DNA from 3 places in the Labrys sp. HAY1-8F genome. Region 2 is predicted to be linked to each of the others. Evidence: predicted binding sites of a transcription regulator. Region 2 holds the regulator's gene; each other region holds the start of a gene.
What was found. Region 2 encodes LexA, which represses DNA repair genes until DNA is damaged. Its sites were predicted from a motif close to TGTTCNNNNTGTGTTCNG; they were not measured.

Region 1 (2,263 bases), 5.2 Mb from region 2:
TGCTCCTCGCCCGAGCCATAGAGGAACACCTGCTGCACCTTCTCCGGCAGGTCCTTCCAGGGCGTGGTCACGCCGAACTTGTAATGCTTGGCGAGGGCGTCGACGGTCTGGCTGTAATAGGGGCTGGTGGATTTCGCCCAAGGCGCCAGCGCGCCCTTGCGCAGCGACAGGGTCTCGTCGGGCACCACCAGGACGGGATCGACCGTCATCTCGGTGCCGATGCCGTCGCAGGACGGGCAGGCGCCAAAGGGGTTGTTGAAGGAGAACAGCCTGGGCTCGATCTCCGGAATGGTGAAGCCGGAAACCGGGCAGGCGAATTTCTGGCTGAACATCACGCGCTTGGATGAGCCGTCGGCCTCCTTCTGATCGGCCAGTTCGACCACGGCGATGCCGTCGGCCAACTCCAAGGCCGTCTCGAAGGAATCAGCCAGGCGGCTGGCGATATCGGCGCGCACCACGATGCGGTCCACCACCACGTCGAGATCGTGCTTGAGCTTCTTGTCGAGGGCGGGGGCGTCGGCGATCTCGTAGAAGGTACCGTCGATCTTGACACGCTGGAAGCCGCGCTTGAGGAAGTCGGCGAGTTCCTTGCGATATTCGCCCTTGCGCCCGCGCACCACCGGCGCGAGCAGGAACAGCCTGGTGCCCTCTGGCATGGCCATGACGCGATCGACCATCTGGCTGACGGTCTGACTTTCGATCGGCAGCCCAGTCGCCGGCGAATAGGGAATGCCGATACGAGCCCAGAGCAGGCGCATATAGTCGTAGATCTCGGTGACTGTCGCCACCGTCGAGCGGGGATTGCGCGAGGTCGTCTTCTGTTCGATCGAAATCGCGGGCGACAGGCCGTCGATCTGGTCGACGTCCGGCTTCTGCATCATTTCGAGGAATTGGCGCGCATAGGCCGAAAGGCTCTCGACATAGCGGCGCTGTCCCTCGGCATAGATGGTGTCGAAAGCGAGCGAGGACTTGCCCGAGCCGGACAGGCCGGTGAACACCACGAGCTTGTCACGCGGGATTTCCAGATCGACATTCTTGAGATTGTGCTCGCGCGCGCCGCGCACGGTAATGAAGCGGCGGTCGGCAGGCGACGGAACAGCGCTGCCGGAGATGGGGCGGCCAGACATACGGACGATCCTGTGGGCTTTTGTCGAGAGATAGGCGCTTTGGCTCGCAAATTGAAGGAGGGCTGGTGAAAAAACAAGAACAATTCGTGAACTTATCCGCAAAATTTTGCGGCACACCGAGTTCCGATGGGTTATGCACGCGCCATGATCGAGATTAACCCCACCTTGTTCATCGACGAGCGCGAGATCGATGAGGACTTCGTGCGCTCCTCGGGGCCCGGCGGACAGAATGTCAACAAGCTGTCGACGGCGGTGCAGTTGCGCTTCAATATCCGCAGGTCGCCCTCGCTCCCGAACGACATCGCCATCCGTGCCCAGAAGCTGGCGGGCAGGAAGCTGACGCAGGAGGGCGTGCTGGTGATTGTTGCCCAGCGCTTCCGCACCCAGGAGCGTAATCGCGAGGACGCGCGCGAGCGGTTGGTCGCTCTCCTGCGGGAGGCCGCCACGCCGCCGCCGCCGCCCCGCAAGGTGACGAAGCCCTCCAAGGCCGCCAAGGCGCGGCGGCTGGAATCGAAATCGCGCCGCTCAAACGTGAAATCGCTGCGTGGCGGCAAGTTCTCCGTGGATTGAGGTCCGGCCGAGGACGAAGCCCGGGCCCGGCAAATCGGAGCTTTTGAGATTTCGCCGTTTGCTTTTCGGGGCAGACTGCCGGGATCAGGCCAGGATGCGCGCCTTCACTTCGTCCATCGTCTCGGCGATGTAGTCGGCACCGGCTGCCACCAGGGTTTCCTCGCTGGGGGGCATATGATGCAGTCCGCCGACAAAGCCGATCACCGTCATGCCGGCGGCCTTGGCTGCCTTGATGCCGACCACGCTGTCCTCGACCACCACGGTCTTGGCGGGATCCACACCGAGAGCCCTCGCGGCATGCAAAAACAGGTCCGGGGCCGGTTTTCCCTGTGCCACCAGATTTGCGCTGAAGATGTTGGGATAGACGAGCTCGAACAGGTTGGTGATGCTGAGGCCGAGACCGAGCTTGGCCGGCGGGCTGTTGGAAGCCACGCAAAAGGGCATCGGCAGGGTTTGGAGCACTTCGCGCACGCCCGGAATCGGTTCCAGACGCGCCACATAGGCGGCCCGAAGCATGCGGCGCGTAGTCTCGGCATGGTCCGGTGGCAGCTTGAGCCCGAAATCCT
Region 2 (2,263 bases):
GCTTTGACATCAGGCACCGTCATCGGTCCCCGCGACATAGCGCTTGCCGCGGCCATGAATCATCCTGCCCTGCCGGTCCGCCGCCGCCCCAAAGTTGCTATTCTCGCGACCGGCGATGAATTGGTACTGCCCGGTCAAGCCATCGGCGAGAATCAGATCGTCGCCTCCAACAATTTCGCCATTCGGGCACTGGTCGAGGCCGAGGGGGGCGAAGTGCTCGACCTCGGCATCGCCAGCGACGACTTCCCGGCCCTGGAAGCTGCCGTTCGGCGGGCTCGTACCGAGAAGGCGGATGTGCTCGTCACCATCGGCGGTGCTTCGGTCGGCGATCACGATCTGATCCAGACCGCGCTCACCCGCGAAGGCATGCGGCTCGGCTTCTGGAAGATCGCCATGCGCCCGGGCAAGCCCCTGCTGCACGGGCGGCTTGGCTCAATGCATATCCTCGGCCTGCCCGGCAATCCGGTATCCTCGGTGGTCTGCGGCGTCCTCTTCCTGGTACCCTTGTTGCGTACGTTGCTGGGGCGGGCCGATGCGGGTCTGTCCCGCCGCAAGGCCGTCTTCGCCAGCGCTTGGCCAGCCAACGACGTTCGTGAAGACTATATCCGTGCCCGCTTCGTGCTTGACGACACGTCAGACATCCTCAAGGTGAAACCGCTGGCGCTGCAGGATTCGTCGCTGGTGAGTGTGATGCAGCATGCCGACTGTCTGGTTGTCCGGCCGCCCTTTGCGCCGGAAGCAAAACCAGGCGATATCTGCGAGATCATCGATCTTCGTGCGGCCGGCTATTGACGCTACCCTTAACCTGAACTTCACAGTTGCAGAACACAGTAGGAACATGTAGCACTGTTCTTGTTTTGTTTACACCTTCACCGTGATTCGCGGCCGCCACGACGGGAAAGCCATGCTGACCAAGAAACAACACGAATTGCTTCGGTTCATTCATGAGCGCCTGAAGGAACAGGGCGTGCCCCCCTCCTTCGATGAAATGAAGGAGGCGCTGGACCTGCGCTCCAAGTCCGGCATCCACCGCCTGATCATGGCTCTGGAGGAGCGCGGCTTCATCCGGCGCCTGCCAAACCGGGCACGCGCGCTCGAAGTGGTACGCCTGCCCGAATCCGCCGTGCCAGGCGGCCTGTCGCTGGCCTCTTCGCAGCGGGGCTTCCGCCCCAACGTGATCGAGGGCAATCTCGGCAAGGTCCGCCCCGTCAGGCCGGAAATGGACGAGGATGTCGGCCGGCCGGTTCTGGTCCCGGTGATGGGACGCATCGCCGCCGGTACGCCGGTCTCCGCCATCCAGACCAAGAGCCATACCATCAGCGTTACGCCGGAAATGCTGTCCTCAGGTGATCATTTCGCCCTGGAAGTGCGCGGTGATTCAATGATCGAAGCTGGTATCTTCGACAATGACACCGTGCTGATCCGCCGCCAGGACCATGCCGATACCGGCGATATCGTGGTAGCCCTGATCGACGATGAGGAAGCCACGCTGAAGCGCTTGCGCAAGCGCGGCGCCTCCATTGCGCTGGAGGCGGCCAATCCGGCTTACGAAACCCGTATTTTCGGCCCGGACAGGGTACAGATCCAGGGTAAATTGGTGGGCCTGTTCCGCCGATATTGAGAGCATGCGAATTTGGTTCGCTTGCAATGACTGGCCTTCATACAGTCAGCGGCCACGCTCTGGAACGCCGTGACGTCGAGCGGTTGCTCAAGGAGCGCGCGCCGTATTGCCTTGTCGATTGTGAACTGGAGGAATGCGATCTTTCGCGTCTCGACCTGTCCCACTGGTCGTTCGAGCGTTGCATTCTCAAAAATGCCAAGCTGGTCGGCGCCAAGCTCGCGAATACGCTATGGCGCAATTGCAAGGCGGGCGGTGCCGATTTCCGTGGCACCGACCTCGAAGATGCTGCATTCCGCACGGGTGACTACAGCAATGCCAGCTTTCGACGCGCCAAAGCAGCCTCGGCGGTTTTTACCGGCTGCAAGCTGACAGGCGCGGATCTCTCGGAAATCGCCGCATTCGGGCTCGTTTTCGAGGAGGTCTTGCTTATGTCGGCGAAACTGCCGGCCTTTTCCTTTCGCAAGTCCACGCTACGCCGCCTCGACTTCACCCAGGCCGATCTGCGCCAATGCGATTTCCGCGATGTCATCTTCGAAGAGTGCAGCCTGCGCGATGCCAATCTGGTCGATGCCCGTTTTGAAGGAGCGGATCTACGCAGTGCCGATCTCGGCGGCTTGAAGCTTGGTGACGCCCGTTATTTCA
Region 3 (2,263 bases), 4.9 Mb from region 2:
GCGCGCCAGCGTGATCGGCTTCGGCGTGCTCGCCTTCTTTGCCGTCGCCGGGGAACCCTTCCTCAGGCTGCTCGGCATCACCACGCCGGCCTTCCGTATCGCCGGCGGCCTGCTGCTCTTCGCCATCGCCTATGAAATGGTGTTCGACCGCTCCACCATGCGCAAGAACGAGACTGCGGAGACCGCCATCACCAAGGACTTCATCTCCAATGTCGCTGCCTTCCCGCTCGCCATCCCTTTGATTGCCGGTCCCGGCGCCATCACGGCCGTGATGTTGCTATCGGCCCAGACCCATGGCGAGCCGGCCAAATTCGCATCCCTGTTTCTCGTCATCGCCTTCGTGACGGCCTGCTGCTACGTCTCCTTCCGCCTTGCCGGCGTGATCAACAAGCTGCTGGGGATCACCGGCAATGTCGTGCTGACCCGACTTCTCGGCATCGTCCTGTCGGCCCTGGCGGTGCAGTTCATCGTCGATGGCGTCAGGGCGATCGTGACCGGATAAGGGCCCGCACTGCGTTCGACACCATTTCTCCGTCTCGGCAGGGCGATGACCGAGCCTTCGATCGCGCACAAAAGCAAGACGCCGGCCACGAGACGTGACCGGCGCTTCAGGCACCTTGTCGACGGGTCTGTTCCGACGTCAGAACGGGATGTCGTCGTCCATGTCGGCCGAGGAGAACTTGCTCGAACCGGCCGGTGCCGGACGGCGCTCCATCGGGCTCGACGAGCCGAAATCATTGCCCTGATAGTCCCGGGCGCCCTCACCCTGCCCACCGCCGCCGCGCGAGTCCAGCAGTGTCATTTCACCGCGATAGCGCTGCAGCACGATCTCGGTGGAATATTTTTCCACGCCCGAAGCGTCATTGTATTTGCGGGTCTGCAGCTGGCCCTCGAGGTAAACCTTGGCACCCTTCTTCAGATATTGCTCGGCGATGCGTGCCAGCCCCTCGTTGAAGATGACCACGCTGTGCCACTCGGTCTTCTCCTTGCGTTCGCCGGTGGCCTTGTCGCGCCAGCTTTCCGTCGTGGCGATACGGAGGTTGACGACCGGCTCGCCCGAATTGAGCCGCCGCACTTCAGGATCGCGGCCGAGATTACCGACCAGAATGACCTTGTTCACCGAGCCCGACATCGAGGCTTCCTTCCTTCGCTTCACAGCGTGCCGGCCGAACCGCCCTGCACGCCCCATGGCACCCCGAAAGGCGCCTCCATCATTTCTGCTCTAGCATGCTCCCGGCGCCACGCCTGCAAGGGAATTGGCTTCGTGCACAATTAGTTTTGTTCCACATTTGTTCGTGCAATGCAAGCGCCCGCCTTAACGATCCGCTTACCAAACCACCCCAAAGACCACACCATACCGCAGTCTGTCGTTCCGCCTCGAATCATGTGGGAATCTGCGGCATCTGGCCAAGAAAACCTTGCCTTTGCCCGATAACTTGCCCAACAAGCAGGTCGAAAATCAGAACCGCGCTTTCCGTCATCGCTCTTTCGCCACATTGGGCGTGCAGGGGATCCGCACACTCATTCTTAGTTCCATACGAGGGCAGCAAAATGGCAGGACCAGGACAACAGCGCGAAGCGACCGACGGAGCCAACACGGTAGCGGCTCTGGGTTTGCGGCGCGCCGCTTTGCGCGGCATGCTCGCTTCCCCGATCATCGATGCGGATGACCAGAAGGGGCTGCGCGACGAACTGGTCTCCGAGCTGCGCTCCATCGCCAATTCGATCTCCCGCGCCCCCGCCAAGAACGCCGTCGAGCTCTGCGCCAAGCTGGACGTGCTCGGCGAGGAATATCGTCCCGACGGCGACAGCGGCTCCATCCGCGAGTTGATCGCCTCGATCCGCCGTGACGTCGTCAGCCTGACCGGCCGTCCGGCGGTTCAGGAGCGCGCCTCCTTCCAGACGATCCGCCCGATGCACAATGCGCGCGCCGCCGAACCGACCCAGCAGCCGGCTTCGGGCGAAGCGGCTGGTGAAGCCAAGGCCGACTAAGCCTTTCCTTCGAGGCCGAAATCATCACCCCCGTGGAGCGATCCGCGGGGGTTTTTCTTTGGCTCTCGATCTCTCCCCTTGGCGTTGGCCGCGAGCAAAGCGTGTTCACATGCGAACGCTTGTCCCAACGCTGCGTTCCGGCACGTCTCTACAAGTCTAGGCGATTCCGTCTCGTTGGCGAAAAGCCGTTGGTTCCAAACGAAAGGGGCAGGCTCGCGCCTGCCCCCATTCATTGCATCGACCTTGGGATCGACAATCGCTCCTTATTGGG

Region 1: the regulator LexA is predicted to act here: its motif matches at 1,203-1,220, upstream of uvrA (excinuclease ABC subunit UvrA).
Region 3: the regulator LexA is predicted to act here: its motif matches at 1,280-1,297, upstream of ssb (single-stranded DNA-binding protein).

What each region holds. Positions count from the first base shown of each region.
Region 1 is NZ_JBPGWZ010000002.1:271,610-273,872, forward strand. It holds gene uvrA (excinuclease ABC subunit UvrA) at 1-1,127, opposite strand, end outside; gene arfB (alternative ribosome rescue aminoacyl-tRNA hydrolase ArfB) at 1,254-1,697, shown strand; gene ACR9ZN_RS10215 (HAD family hydrolase) at 1,782-2,263, opposite strand, start outside.
Region 2 is NZ_JBPGWZ010000002.1:5,464,104-5,466,366, reverse strand. It holds gene ACR9ZN_RS34345 (molybdopterin molybdotransferase MoeA) at 1-792, shown strand, start outside; gene lexA (transcriptional repressor LexA) at 905-1,621, shown strand; gene ACR9ZN_RS34335 (pentapeptide repeat-containing protein) at 1,648-2,263, shown strand, end outside.
Region 3 is NZ_JBPGWZ010000002.1:611,819-614,081, forward strand. It holds gene ACR9ZN_RS11870 (MarC family protein) at 1-502, shown strand, start outside; gene ssb (single-stranded DNA-binding protein) at 641-1,132, opposite strand; gene ACR9ZN_RS11880 (hypothetical protein) at 1,552-1,992, shown strand; gene ACR9ZN_RS11885 (hypothetical protein) at 2,256-2,263, opposite strand, start outside.